DNA from 2 places in the Mesocryomonas fontinalis genome. Region 1 is predicted to be linked to the other one. Evidence: riboswitches for the same ligand, from Rfam matches in the RefSeq annotation. Region 1 holds a riboswitch; the other holds the start of a gene.
What was found. Region 1 has a riboswitch for cobalamin ahead of ACZL02_RS23170 (CbtB domain-containing protein). Riboswitches for the same ligand answer to the same signal wherever they lie in the genome.
Positions count from the first base shown of each region.

Region 2: another riboswitch for cobalamin. It lies ahead of ACZL02_RS02350 (ABC transporter substrate-binding protein); the one in region 1 lies ahead of ACZL02_RS23170 (CbtB domain-containing protein).

Region 1 covers NZ_JBUZWG020000012.1:112,783-120,172, reverse strand. The annotation lists gene ACZL02_RS23190 (sirohydrochlorin chelatase) at 1-606, opposite strand, end outside; gene ACZL02_RS23185 (TSUP family transporter) at 1,012-1,755, shown strand; gene ACZL02_RS23180 (cobyric acid synthase) at 1,752-3,263, shown strand; gene ACZL02_RS23175 (SDR family NAD(P)-dependent oxidoreductase) at 3,745-4,590, opposite strand; cobalamin riboswitch at 4,733-4,979, shown strand; gene ACZL02_RS23170 (CbtB domain-containing protein) at 5,012-5,206, shown strand; gene ACZL02_RS23165 (CbtA family protein) at 5,463-6,224, shown strand; gene cobU (bifunctional adenosylcobinamide kinase/adenosylcobinamide-phosphate guanylyltransferase) at 6,221-6,826, shown strand; gene cobW (cobalamin biosynthesis protein CobW) at 6,829-7,390, shown strand, end outside.
Region 2 covers NZ_JBUZWG020000001.1:514,523-521,912, reverse strand. The annotation lists gene ACZL02_RS02375 (ABC transporter permease) at 1-962, opposite strand, end outside; gene ACZL02_RS02370 (ABC transporter substrate-binding protein) at 947-2,536, opposite strand; gene nikR (nickel-responsive transcriptional regulator NikR) at 2,733-3,143, shown strand; gene ACZL02_RS02360 (ABC transporter ATP-binding protein) at 3,380-4,144, opposite strand; gene ACZL02_RS02355 (FecCD family ABC transporter permease) at 4,141-5,145, opposite strand; gene ACZL02_RS02350 (ABC transporter substrate-binding protein) at 5,178-6,224, opposite strand; cobalamin riboswitch at 6,464-6,736, opposite strand; gene zigA (zinc metallochaperone GTPase ZigA) at 6,912-7,390, opposite strand, start outside.

The DNA.
Region 1 (7,390 bases):
GAACAGGAAATACGGGAAGACGACGATCTTCTTGTAGCCGAGCCGGGCGGCGTGATCGAGGCCCGGCTGGACCAGCGGAAAGGTGACGCCGGAATAGCAGGTCTCGCCCCAGCCGAAGCCGAGCCCTTCCCAGAGCATCCGCATCACCTTCGAGACGTTGGAGTTGGCGTCGGGGTCCGAGGCGCCGCGGCCGACGACCATCAGCATGGTGTCGTGCAGCGGCTCGCCGTCGCGCCAGCCGGTGCCGCGCAGCGCCTCGCGGATGCGCTCGCCGGCGGCGCGGATCATCTTCGGGTCGATGCCGAGCTCGCGGCCATAGGTGATGTCGAGGCCGTTCGCCTTGGCATAGGTGTTGAGCACCGAGGGAATGTCGTTCTTGGCATGGCCGGCGGCAAACAGCATGCCCGGTAGCGCCAGCACCTCTTTCGCGCCGCGCGCGCGCAGCGCATCCAGCCCCTCGCGGATGATCGGCTTGGCAAACTCCAGATAGCCGTATTCGATCGCCCAGTCGGGCAGGCGGGCGCGCATCTTGGTGGTGAGGCCGGCAAATTCCGTCATCGCGGCCGCATCGCGGCTGCCATGGCCGCACATCATCAGGGCTTTCATCGCACGCTCCTCGCAACGCCGGAGGAGACGCGCAGGGATCCCCCACGCGAACCGTTCCGACAGCTCCGTCCTGGCCCCCTGTTTGGGTCGGCCGCACCGGAATCTCTCTCAGCCCGGGTCTTCCGGGCACCGTCAGGCGGGCCGAGGTAAACAGCACGGCGCGGGGGACGTCAAATCAAGTTGGCTTTGGCGGGGACGCGAGATACGAACGCGGGCGGGAACCGTCCTCTCCACCGCGTCATGTCCACACGTTAGAGACTCTACTCGCAGACCTTCGAGCTTCGTCATCCCGGGTCAAGCCCGGGATGACGAAGCTGAGAAGTCCGCGCCTTTCGCTTCGCACGCCGACCGTGCCACTCGCCCACCCCGCGCGCCCCTGCGCACCGGCGCCCCGAAAGACCCCGCATGCTCGCCGAGACCTTCGCCCTCCTCGTCTTCGCCGCCTTCATCGCCGGCTTCGTCGATTCGATCGCCGGCGGCGGCGGGCTGATCACCATTCCGACGCTGCTGCTCTCGGGCGTTGACCCCTTGACCGCGCTCGGCACCAACAAGCTGCAGGGCCTGTTCGGGTCCGGCTCGGCGTCGATCTCCTATGCCGCCAAGGGCCATGTCGACTTGCGGAAACTGGCGCCCACGGCGCTGCTGTCGTTTGCCGGCGCCGTGGTCGGCGGGCTCGCGGCGCTGGTGCTGCCGACCGACGTCCTTGAAACGCTGCTCCCCTACCTCCTCATCGCCATCGCCCTCTACTTCGCCTTCAAGCCCGGCCTGTCGGACACGGATGCCGAGCGCCGGGTGTCGCCGGCCTTCTTCGTCGGCCTCGTGGTACCGCTGGTCGGCTTCTACGACGGCCTGTTCGGCCCGGGCACCGGCTCGTTCTTCATGCTCGCCTTCGTGACGCTCGCCGGCTACGGCGTGCTGCGGGCGACGGCGCACACGAAACTCCTGAACTTCGCCTCCAACCTCGGCGGCTTCGCCGTCTTCGCCTTCTCCGGGGTGATCCTCTGGAAGCTCGGCCTCGCCATGGGCGCCGCGCAGTTCGTCGGTGCGCGGATCGGGTCAAGCTTTGCCATGCGCTTCGGCGCGAAGCTGATCCGGCCGCTGCTGGTGGTGGTGTGCCTCGCGCTGGCGCTCAAGCTGCTGCTGTCATGACGGACAGGAAGCCGCCCGCCGCGATCATGCTGCAAGGCACCGGCTCGGATGTCGGCAAGACCGTGCTCTGCGCCGGGCTCTGCCGGCTGTTCACCCGCCGCGGGCTGAAGGTCCGCCCGTTCAAGCCGCAGAACATGTCGAACAACGCCGCCGTCGCCGAGATCCCCGGCACGGCCCGACGCGACGACCCTTCGGGTCGCCCGGAGTTCGGCGAGATCGGCCGGGCGCAATGGCTGCAGGCGCTGGCCTGCATGACCCCGCCGACGGTGCACATGAACCCGGTGCTCTTGAAGCCGCAATCGGAGACCGGCAGCCAGATCGTCGTGCAGGGCCGCGTCTTCGGCGAGGCGAAGGGGCGCGACTACCAGCGGCTGAAGCCGGCGCTGCTCGCCAAGGTGCTGGAGAGTTTTGCCCAGGTTGGCGATGGGGCCGACCTCGTCATCGTCGAGGGTGCGGGCTCGCCGGGCGAGATCAACCTGCGCGCCGGCGACATCGCCAACATGGGCTTTGCGACGGCGGCGAACGTGCCGGTGGTGCTGGTGGGGGATATCGACCGCGGCGGCGTCATCGCCTCGCTGGTCGGCACGCATGTGATCTTGGCCGAAGAGGACCGGGCGATGATCCGCGGCTTCCTCATCAACAAGTTCCGTGGCGACGTCACGCTGTTCGACGACGGGCTCGCCGCCGTCACCCGCTTTACCGGCTGGTCATCGCTCGGCGTCGTCCCCTGGCTGAAGGCCGCCGCGCGGCTGCCGGCCGAGGATTCGGTCGCGCTGGAGCGCCTGTCCCGCCCGCGCACCGGCGGGCTGGTGGTGGCGGTGCCGGTGCTCGGCCGCATCGCCAACTTCGACGACCTCGACCCCTTGCGCGCCGAACCCGGCGTCGACCTCGTCTTCGTCCGCCCCGGCGAAAGCCTGCCCGACGACGCCGCGCTGATCGTCATCCCCGGCTCGAAATCGACCATCGCCGACCTCGCCGCCTTCCGGGCCCATGGCTGGGACCAGGATCTTGCCGCCCACGCCGCGCGCGGCGGCCGGGTCGTCGGCCTCTGCGGCGGCTACCAGATGCTTGGCCGCTCCGTCCGCGACCCCGAGGGCATCGAGGGCGACGCGCGAGAGGCCGAAGGCCTCGGCCTGCTCGATGTCGAGACGGTCATGGCGCGCGAAAAGACAGTCCGCGCCACCTCAGCGACGACCCCCGCGGGCGAGCCGCTCGACGGCTACGAAATCCACCTCGGCCGCACCGAGGGGCCGGACTGCATCAGGCCCTCCGCTCTCGTCGACGGCCGCCCGACGGGTGCGACCAGCGCCGACGGACGGATCACCGGCACCTATCTGCACGGCCTCTTCGGCGCCGACGCCTTCCGCCGCCGCCTCCTCGCCGACCTCGGCCTCGCGACGGACCTTCGCGATGATCGGCAAGGCGTGGAGGACGCGCTAGACGCGATCGCCGCGGATTTGGAACGCGTGCTGGATGTCGAGGCGCTGCTGGCGATCGCACGGGGGTGAGGCGTCCGTTTGCCTGAGCGGCGTGGCGACCAGCATGCGACGTCGGCAGGAAGGACGCCGGGAGCGCAGGTGCGTGGAGCAGGTAACGCGACGCAGCGAACCCAGTAAGGCGTAGTTGGCACCGGCGGCGGCCAAGGACGCGAGGTGCAAACCTCAACGCTCGTCATCCTCGTGCGCAGCACGGGGACCCATGCCTCAGCCTATCCGCACAGTTCCCGCGCAGAATTATTACGCAACATCTACCGCAGCAGATGATTTGAATGCCCCGGCATGGGTCCCCGCGCTGCGCGCGAGGATGACGAGACTTTGGACGTTGGCTGAACTCACTCCGTGTCGTTGGCGAAATTACTCAGAGGCTTGCCATACTGCATTTCAGGTGAGGTCAGTTGCTTGATATCCTCGCCCCAAATCTCACCCGACAGAATACCCCCTGCTGCATCAATCTGCGCCACAGCCCCCCGATCGCTCAACCGCCCCCCGCTTAGCCCTGCGAAGCCTTGAATTTCTCCGCCCAATCCGGGTGCCAACGCGACAGCGGCGGGCGGTTTTCGGCGATGTCGCCGGCGGCCCAGCGGATGCGCTTCTCGTCCATCTCCCGCGTCACCTCGCCGTCGGGGCAGAGGATGTAGAAATCGCCGGCGGCAATTCGCTCAAGCGCGAAGTCGGCGGTCTGGTCGGCCGTCCAGGCGCCGTCCGGCTTCTCGGTGCGGCCCTTGGCGGTGAGGCCGGTGAAGACGAAGCCGGGGATCAGGAGATGCGCCGACAACTGGCTGCCCTCGAGGTTGCGGAACTCGTGCTGCAGCGCCTCGGTCAGCACCTTCACGCCGGCCTTCGAAACGTTGTAGGCGGGGTCGCCCGGGGGCGTGGTGATGCCCTGCTTGGAGCCGGTGTTGATGACAAGGCCCGCCTCGCCGCCCGCGATCATCCGCGGCACGAAGACCTGGACGCCGTTGATCACCCCGCCGAGATTGACCGAGAGCACCGCGTCCCAGGCCTCCCTCGTTCCGAGGATGCCGCTGCCCGGCTGGATGCCGGCATTGTTGACGAGAACGTGGACCGCGCCCCAGCGACCGAAGACCATGTCCGCCAGCGCCTCCATCGCCTCGCGGTCGGCGACGTCGCTGGCGGCTGCGATGATCATGTCCGCTTGGCCCCCGGCCAGCCCCTCGAGCTCGGCCATCGCCGATTTCAGCGCCGCCTCGTCCCGGTCGACGATGCAGACGCGCATGCCGGCGGCCGCGAACCGGCGGGCGAGCGCGAGGCCGATGCCGGACGCGCCGCCGGTGATGAAGGCGGCGTGGCCTGAGGAGATCAGGGGATGGGTCATCAAGGGCTCCTGGTTCGTCAGTCGTTCGGTGCGTCGTTCATTCATGGTCTCGTTGCGACGGGAGATAGCCGAAATGGCGGAAAGGTCGATGCTTCGGCCCGCGGTGGCGCAGGCCGGCCATTGCCCCGGCCCGTCCACCCGTCTATCGTCCGCCCTGGATGGTCCCGCGGCGCACGTTGCGTTTCGGGCTAAGAGGGAATGCGAAGGATCGACCCAAACAGGGGGTCCGTATCGCAGCCGACCCCGCGACTGTAGAGCGGCGAGGCCCCTCCACCGCAGACCGGATTTGATCCGTCTCTGCGGAAAAGCCACTGGAGCTTTGCTCTGGGAAGGCAGGAGAAGGCCGACGACCCGTGAGCCAGGAGACCTGCCATCCCATGGAAAAGGCTGCGCTGTCGCGGCCTTCACGGAGGTTGACCTGATGAATTCCACCCAGACGCTCGACACTGCAATCGGCACGGCAGTCGTCCCTTCGACGGCAACGAGAATTGTCGCCGGCCTGTTCGCCCTCGTCCTCGGCGCCTTCTTCATCTTCGGCGTGGGCTTTGCCCATTCGCAGACGCTGCACGACACCGCCCACGATACCCGGCACGGCTTCGGCTTTCCTTGCCATTGACGGCGGGCTGACGGAGACGCCGCGGTCGGCCTGACCGCGACCCTCTCCGGAATATCCTGAAGACGCCCCCTGAAGACGCCCGGAGTCCGTGCCGCGCTGCCCCCAGCTTTGCTGGCCCGGCGCTCGTCCCGTGTCGTTTCGACGGGCTCTCCTCGGCCGTCGTCTTGGTTCGTCGTCTCCGAATGTCGTTCCGTCTATCGGCCCACCCGCGACCTTGCCCGCAAGGCAGCGCCGGTGCGGCCGACGAAAGGCTATCATGATCACTCGTTTTCTCCTGGCCGCGCTCGGCGCTGGCCTTCTCGCCGGGCTGCTGATCACCCCTGTCCAGTACGCCCGCATCGTACCGCTGATCCTCCACGCCGAGACCTTCGAGGGCGAAGGGGGGCACGCCCATGCCGAAACTGCGGCACCGCATAGCCATGACGAGGCCGCCCCGCACGACCATGTCGCCGCGGCTGCCGTCGCCCCGGCCGCCGCACCGGAAGAGGCCGAGGCGCCGCCGCTGACCGACAGCCGGCTGTTCAACACCGTGCTCGCCAACCTCGTCACCGGCGCCGGCTTCGCGCTGATCCTCGCCGCCGCCAGCCTCATCCTCGACCGCGCGGTCACCGTCCGCAACAGTGCGCTCTGGGGCCTTGCCGGCTTCTGCATCCTGTCGCTGGCGCCAGCGCTCAGCCTTGCGCCGGAACTCCCGGCCATGCCGGCGGCCGATCTCCTCGCCCGGCAGATGTGGTGGCTCGCCACCGTGATCCTCGCCGCCGGCGGCATCTACGCGCTGGCGCTGCGCGGCGAAATCTCAGCGAAGGTGCTCGGCGGCATCGCGCTCCTTGCGCCGCATCTCTACGGCGCGCCGCAGCCCGCCGACCTGGCGAGCCCGGTGCCGCCGATGCTGGCGGCCGAGTTCGCCGTCGCCTCGCTCGTCACCGCGGCCGCCTTCTGGCTGATCCTCGCCGCGCTGTCGGGCTATGCCTTCGACCGCCTGCGCGAGGGACGGCCGGCCCGGCACGCGCTGGCATGACCGGCGACGAGACGGGCACGACAGCGCCCCCGCCATCGGCCGCAACCCTCGCGCCGAGCGCAAACCCTGCGCCGGGCACGACCCTCGCGCCGGGGGCAACGCTCGTCCTCGGCGGCGCGCGCTCGGGCAAGAGCCGGCTGGCCGAGCGGATGGTGCTGGGGTCGGGGCGGCGGGCGGTCTACCTTGCCACCGGCCGCGCCTTCGACGGCGAGATGGAGACGCGGATCGCCGACCACCGGGAACGCCGGGGGCCGGAATGGTTCTCCGTCGACGTGCCGCTGGAACTGGCCCCGGCGCTTGTCGCCCATGCCGCCGCCGACACCGCCGTGCTGGTCGACTGCCTGACGCTCTGGGTCACCAACCTGATGCTGGAGGGGCGCAATGTTTCACGTGAGTCAGACAACCTCGTCGCCATCCTCGAAGACGGCCTGAAAGGGCCGGTCGTCCTCGTCTCCAACGAGGTCGGCCTCGGCATCGTGCCGGACAATGCGATGGCGCGGGAATTTCGCGACCATGCCGGCCGCCTGCACCAATCCATCGCCGAAATCGCCGACCGCGTGCTGTTCGTCGCCGCGGGCCTGCCGCTGACCTTGAAGGGATAGACATGTCCAGGACCACCAAGATCCCCGCCACCGTGATCACCGGCTTCCTCGGCGCCGGCAAGACCACGCTGATCCGCAACCTGCTGCAGAACGCCGGCGGCCGGCGCATCGCCCTCATCATCAACGAGTTCGGCGATCTCGGCGTCGACGGCGACATCCTGAAGGGCTGTGGCATCGAGACCTGCCGGGCCGAGGACGTCGTCGAACTGACCAATGGCTGCATCTGCTGCACCGTCGCCGACGACTTCATCCCGACCATGACCAAGCTTCTCGAGCGCGCCGACCGGCTCGACCACATCGTCATCGAGACCTCCGGCCTCGCGCTGCCGCAGCCGCTGGTCGCCGCGTTCAACTGGCCGGAGGTGAAGGCGCGGGTCACCGTCGACGGCGTCGTCACGGTGATCGATGCCGCCGCCGTCGCCGCCGGCCGCTTTGCCGACGACGAGGACGCGATCAGGGCACAGCGCGCGGCCGACGACAGCCTCGACCACAACAACCCGCTGGAAGAGCTGTTCGAGGACCAGATCCGCGCCGCCGACCTCATCGTCCTCAACAAGGCCGACC
Region 2 (7,390 bases), on a different contig from region 1:
AGGAGGTCCGCAACGGTATTGCCGCCGGAGACGATCGCCGTCGTGAGAAGCGTGATGGCGAGCAGCAGAGGCACGTCGCCGCGCACGCCCGCCTCGACCGTCGCGCGTCCGAGCCCGGGATAGGCGAAGACCTGTTCGGCGAGGACCGAACCGCCGAGGATCTCGCCGATGGATGCGAAGAGGATGGTCAGGGCGGGGAGCGCTGCGTTCCGGGCGCCGTGGCGGAGCGCGACATCGAACCGGGATGCGCCCTGCGCGGCCGCGAAGAGCGCGAAGTCCGACCGCATGATCTCCGCCATCTTCGCCCGCGTGTGGAGCGCGATCTGGGAGACCCCGAGAAGCGACAGCGTGGCGAGCGGCAGCGCGAGATGACGGAGCCGATCCGCCAGCGTCACGTCTGCCGACACGACGCCGATCGGGCCGGCGCAGCAGACCGGGGTCCATCGCAGTTGGACCGAGAAGACGACGAGGAGGAGGATGGCCAGCCAGAAGGTCGGCGTCGACGCAAGGACATAGGCGTAGACGCGGATCATGCGGTCCATCCACGATCCTTCGAACGCGCCGGCAAGGACACCGAGCGCGAAGCCGAGGAGGCCCGACAGGATCCACGCCGTTCCAGCCAGCGCCAGTGTCGCGCCCAGACGCTCGCGCAGGACCTCGGCGACGGACGCGTTGAAGGTGACGCTCCAGCCGAGATCGCCGGAGAGGATGCGGCCCGCCCAGCGCGCGAACTGGACGACCGCCGGCCGGTCCAAGCCCCAGGCACTCGCGATGAGGGCGCGCTGCTCGGGATTGACCCGGGCGATCGCCGGGCCGAGATAGGCGTCGATCGGATCGATCGGCGAGAGCTTGGCCAGCGTGAAGGCCACCGCCGACACCGTCACGAGGATCATCGCAAGCCGGACGAGGCGCCGGGCAGCGACCTTCGCGACCCTGCCCGACCGGGTCAATTGCAGGTCCATCGCCAGTCCTGGATCGTTGCCGTGATGGGCCAGCCGTGGCCATGCGGCTCGATCTGGGTCTGGCCGACGTCGAGGCACTGGTTGGCGAAGTAGACGTGGTCGAGATTGACGAGCCAGCCCCAGGCCGCGTCGCCCCGCTGGCCATAGCCCGTCGTGCCGTCGAAGGCGGCGGCTCGCCAAGCCGGAAAGGACGCCTCGAGGCTTCCCGCGGCCTGCGCCTCGGCGAAGTGCGCGTCGACGGCGGCGTTCCGGTAATAGGTCGGGTTGAGGTACTCGACCCCGGCGACCGAGGAGTCGTAGAGGTTGAAGAGTTGGAGCGGCGAGTGGCTGCCGAAACCGAAGATCACGGGCTCGGCATGCATCACGCGGTTGATCGCGTCCCAGGACGAGCCCTTCGCCGTCGCCTCGATCCCGAGCGGACGCAGGAGCTCGGCGACCGTCTCGGCCAGCGCCTGGCGCGTCGTGTCGGAGGCGGGATAGTTGATCGGGAAAGCGGCGCGGATCCCGCCGCGGGCGCGCACCCCATCGCTGCCCTCGATCCAGCCAGCCTTGTCGAGGATCGCCTTGGCGCCATCCGGATCGAACGCGACGGTCTCTCCCTCGCCTGCCCACGGCAGACCATCGGCTGGTCCGTAGGCGGGTGTCCCGTGGCCATGCAACGCGACGTCGACGACTTGGGCGCGGTCGAGCCCCAGATTGATGGCCTGCCGGATCGCCTTGTCGGACGTCACGGCGTTGCCGAGCCTCTCGCCCTCCGCGTTCGACTTGCCCTCGTCGGGCAGCATGGGAAAGCTGATGCCGCGGTTGTCGACGGTGCGGGCCGTGACCGTCTGGAAGCCGTCCGGCACTGCGTCAGTCGAGACGCCGGGTACCGACACGAGGTCGACGGCCCCGGCGCGGGCGGCGGCCAGTCCCGCGTCCTCGCCGGTGAAGAGGAAGGTGATGCGCTCGAAGGGCGAGGCCTTGCCGTAATAGCCGGGATTGCGTTCGACGATGAGCTGCTCGCCCTCCTGCCAGGAGACCATCCGGTACGGGCCGGAGCCGACCGGGTGGCGGGCGTAGTCGGTGCCGTAGCGCGCGGCCGGGACGATGCCGAGCGTGTGGAAGCTCTCGGTGAAGGTGATCCACGGCTTCTTGAGGCGGAAGACGATCGTCGTATCGTCGGTGGCCGTCGCGCTATCGAGGACGGAGAGGTCGAGGGCGCCCGCGGTCTTCGCGCCGCGATCGAAGGTGAACGCGACGTCCCTTGCCGTCAGCCTCGTCCCGTCGGAGAACCTGGCGTCGCTCCGGATCACGACCTTCCAGGTCAGACGGTCGTCCGAGAGGTCCCAGCTTGTGGCGAGGTCCGGCTGCGTCGCCAGCGCCGCGTCGCGGGTCAGAAGCGTCGACTGGAACAGCGGATGACCATAACTCCCCCAGCCGAGCAGCGGATCGTAGCCCGTCTCCGGTTCTCCACCGATCGCCAGCACCAGATCGGTCTTCGAAGCCGCCGATGCGACCGATCCCCCGAGCCCTGTCAGAAGGAGCGCCAGCACCGCGTTCTTGGTAACGGTGCCTCGGCGTGATCCTCGCATCATTCTGGTCCCTATGTTCCACCAACGACCAAGGGTCGAATCGACGCGGACCATAAGGGCAGCAAAGTATGAGGTCTACCGAGAAACATCTTACTCACGATGAGCGCGTTCGTACGGAGCGTTCGGCTGGAGACCTTGCATCAGAGCGCCGAGACAAGGCAGGTGTCGGGACGAAGAGCGAATGGGAGCCAGAGCCATGCAACGCGTGACCGTCACCCTCGACGACGAACTGATGGCGGATCTCGACGCGATCATGGCCGAGCGCGGCTACCAGAACCGTTCCGAGGCCATCCGCGATCTCGCACGTGCCGGGCTCACGCAGGCCAAGGTCGACAATGGCAACGTCGGCGACTGCGTGGCGGCCTTGGTCTATGTCTACGACCACAATGCCCGCGACCTCTCGCGCCGCCTGACGAACACCCACCACGACCATCACGACCTGTCGGTGTCGAGCCTCCACGTGCATCTCGACCATGAGACCTGCATGGAGGTCTCCGTCCTCAAAGGGCCGACGAAGGAAGTGCGCCACTTCGCCGAGCACGTCATCGCCGAACGCAGCGTCCGCCACGGCGAACTGGTGCTGATCCCGGCACACCGAAGGGATTGAAGCCACGCGCCAGGCCGGCCTTCAGGGACGAACGGCGGAGACGACGAAGAACGGCGTCCCGCCGGGGACGGCGACAAGGCGAACAGGTGCTGCCAACTTTCCGGTGTCGAAGCCCTGATCGTCCAGCAGAACGCTGGCCTTACACTCGCTGGCGCCGCGATGGAGTGGAAGACGCCCTGCCAGCTCGGGCGGATAGACTGGATCGGTCTGCGGCAGGGTTTTCTTCCGAGCTGGCGCTAGTCGACGAGGAAGTGCACGTGAGGCCCGATGTGGTATGGCGATGCCAGGACCCGGGTCCGAACCTTGAAGACCCTTTCCAGAAGAGGCTCGGTCAGCACCTCGGCAGGCGTTCCGAGCATCACGGCGCGGCCGTGGTCGAGGACGAGAATGCGGTCGCAGAACATCGCGGCGAGGTTCAGGTCATGCAGTGCGACGATCGTCGTGGCAGGCAGCTTCGCCACCAGCGACAGGATCTCGAGCTGGTGCTGGATGTCGAGGTGGTTGGTCGGCTCGTCGAGCAGGAGCTCGCTCGGGGCCTGCGCGAGGGCGCGGGCGATGTGGACGCGTTGACGCTCGCCCCCGGAAAGGGTGTGCCAGAGCTGCCGGCGTTTCTCCGTCATGCCGACATGCGCGAGCGCGTTCGTAGCCCGCATTTCGTCGTCGTTCGACCAGGGAGAAAGGGGGCCGAGATGCGGGGTGCGGCCGAGACGGACGACCTCGAGGACGGTGATGTCGGTCTCGGTGGTCGCCTGCTGCTCGACGAGCGCGATCCGCCGGGCGATCTCGGCCCTCGGCATCGCCGCAAGGTCCGTCTGGCCGAGCGTGATCACACCGCTGGCGACCTTTCTCAGCCGGCAGATCAGGCGAAGAAGGCTGGACTTGCCGGAGCCGTTGGGCCCGATCAGGCCGAGCGTCTCGCCCGGCACGGTCTCGAGGCTCACGCCATCCACCAGCAGTTGGCCGCCGATGCCCCAGCTCACTTTTTCCAGGGTGATCGTCATGTCGGCCGCCGCGCACGGTAGAGGATGAAGGCGAAGGCCGGCGCGCCGAAGAGTGCGGTGACGACGCCGATGGGCAGGATCTGCTGCGGCACGATGGTGCGCGAGACGATGTCGGCGAAGACCATGAAGACCGCGCCGATCATCAGCGAGGCCGGCAGCAGGCGGGCATGGCCGGGACCGACCAGGAAGCGGGCCGCGTGCGGGACGATCAGGCCGATGAAGCCGATCGAGCCGACGATGCTGACCATGGTCGCGGTCATCGCCGCGGTGATGCCGAACAGCACCAAGCGGACGCGGGTGACGGGGATGCCGAGGGCCGAGGCGGCATCGGTGCCGAAGGTAAAGGCGTCGAGCGCCCGCGCGTGGAAGGCGCACACCGCGAAGCCGGCCAAGGCGATCGGCGCCGAGACGTAAACGTCGGGCCAGCGCACCCCGCCGAGATTGCCGAGCAGCCAGAACATCACCCCGCGCGACTGCTCGGCGTTCGCCGAGGTGGTGACGATATAGGCGGTGATGGCGTTGAACAGTTGCGAGCCGGCGACGCCCGCGAGGATGATGCGGTCGACGCCGCCACCGGCGCCCGCAGCCAACACGGAGACCAGGGCGAAGGCGATTGTCGCGCCGAGAAACGCCCCGCCGGACAGTGTGATCGCCCCGCCGCCAAACCCCGCGATCATCACCGCCACCGCACCAGTCGATGCACCTGCGGAGATGCCGAGGACATAGGGATCCGCGAGAGCGTTCCTGAGCAGCGCCTGGAGGATCGTCCCCGAGATCGCCAGTGCGCCGCCGCAGCAGGCGGCAACGAGGGCACGGCTGAGACGGTAGTCCCAGATGATCCCCTCCTGGATCCGGCTGAGCTCGAAACCCGTGCCGAACAGCCCGTTGCCGAGCGCCTTGAACACCGTCGCCAACGGTATGGTCATCTCGCCGATCGATACGGCGATGCCGATGGCGAGGACGAGCAAAGCCAGCGAGGCGGCAGCGGAGAGGGCGCGCACGCCCCATCCGCCGCCCAGCAGCGCGCCGCCGTTCAATTCGCCAGCCCGAACGACTTGATGCCGTTCGCCAGGGCCTCGAGTCCGTCGACCGCGCGAATGGTCGGGCTCATCGCCTGCGAGCTCATCTGGATGAAGTGCTTTCCCTTCACAGCCTCGAGCTGGCTGGTGACGGGGTCGGTCTCCAGGAACTTGATCTTCACCGCCGGGTCATCGGCGACGTAGCGGCGGCGGTCCATGTCGGCGATTACGATCACCTTCGGATCGGCGGAGACGATCTTCTCCCAGCTCACCATCGGCCATTCCTCGGCGGTGGTGATGACGTTGGTCGCGCCGACAGCATTCATCAGGAACGCTGCCGCGCCGTTCTTGCCGGCGACAAAGGCGTCGCCCTGGACCTCCTTGCTGGAGAACCAGAACACCACCGGCACGCCCTTCGCCCGGATGTCGGCGACGGAGGCGATCGCCGCAGCTTCGCGGGCCTTTAGATCGGCGATCAGCGTGTCGCCGCGGTCGCTGACATCGAAGATCTCGGCGAGCTCGTGGATCTGCTGATAGACGAGGTCCATCGTGAACATCTGCTTGCGGGTGCCGTCGCCACCGCCCGAATTGTCTTTCTCGACGCAGTCTGCCGGGGCGACGTAGGTGTCGATCTTCAGTTCGGCGAACTGCTCGCGCTTGCCGACGATGCCGTTCGGACCGACATGCCATTCGAACTGGGCGGTGACGAGTTCCGGCTCCTGGCCGACGACCGACTCGAAGCTTGGATCATTGTCCGCCAGGCGTTTGATCCTGGCGTTCTCGGCCGCGTACTGCTTCAGCACGGGCCCGAACCAGACCGCGGTGCCGACGATCTTGTCGGCGAGGCCCAGCGACAGGAGTATCTCCGTGTCGCTCTGGCCAATGGCGACGACCTTCGACGGCGCATGGTCGAAGGTGACGCCGACGCCGCAGTTCTCGATGGTCAAAGGATAGACGGTCCTGCCGGCCGCAAGGCTCGGCGCAGCACCGAAAGCCAGCGCCGCGAGTGACGCAAGACCTGCGCGGCGGAGGCAGCGCAGCAGAGATCGGGGAGCGGTCATCGTTGTTCTCCTGGAAGGATGCGGGTCATGACGGACGGTCCGCGATGCAGGCGCGCGGACAGGCTAACCGTCGGCTCCCGCGTGAAGCGGGCCGTGGCGTGCGGTTGCGAGGGATCGCCGGGGCGCCCTACGGGCGCGCGCGATCTCGACCGGAGGGCAACAAGGGGAAGGGTTCGGCGTCGAAACGCCGTCGAAAAGCCGTCATGGGCATCCTTTCCGAGCAACCCCGCTCGAGACAGTGGATCGATCGCTTGACGGCAGGTCTCCTGGCTCGCGGAGGTCGCACCGATCATCTGCCTTCCCACGATGCCCGAGGGTCTTCGCAGTGGCATGGCGCTGGGGTGAACCCGGCGGCCCACCGCACCTCTCGAGGGAGAAGCGCGGGGATGATCGGCATCCGCTTACAGTTGCGGGGGCAGCCACGGTTTCGGCCCCGATTGGGTCGTCCTCACCGTGTTCCCTTTTAATCCCCCGGGCTTGTCGCCGCGGGGAAACCGTCGCGTCCTGCCTACGCGGCGCGATGCGATGGCGTCAATCGGCCATGCGTCAACGTGCGCCGGACCCGCCCACCGCAAGGGCCGTATAGGTCATGCCCCCCGCGCGATGGCGGATCTCCTTGAGACCGCGCGGCAATGGCCGTCCTCTCACGTCGGTGGACGCAGAGGCGGCAAGACGACAGACGGCCGGTCAGGCGCGGGGCGCCCAGTCGGGAAACGGATCGGCAAGACGCGCCCATGCCTCCGGCGCAAACTCGGCGGTGTCGAGGAGGCAGGCGTCCAGTCGCTTGCGGATCGCCGCCTCGTCCATCGGATCGGTGCCGATGAACACGATCTCCTGGCGCCGATCGCCCCAGACGGGATCGAGGACGGGCTGCATCAGGCGCTGCCACTCCGGCGTATCGGGCCATCTCGCGCGGGGGACCGCTGCCCACCAGAGGCCGCGCTTCTCGGTCTTCACCAGCGCGCCCGCCTGCGCGATCTCGCCGACATGGTTTGGTCGCGTCGCCAGCCAGAAGAAACCCTTGGCACGGATCACGCCCGGCCAGCCCTCGCCGACGAAGCCGTGGAACCGCACCGGGTCGAGCGGTGCGCGCGCCCGATAGACGAAGGAGCGAATCCCGTATTCCTCGGTCTCCGGCATATGGTCCGCAAAGCCGTTGAGTTCGC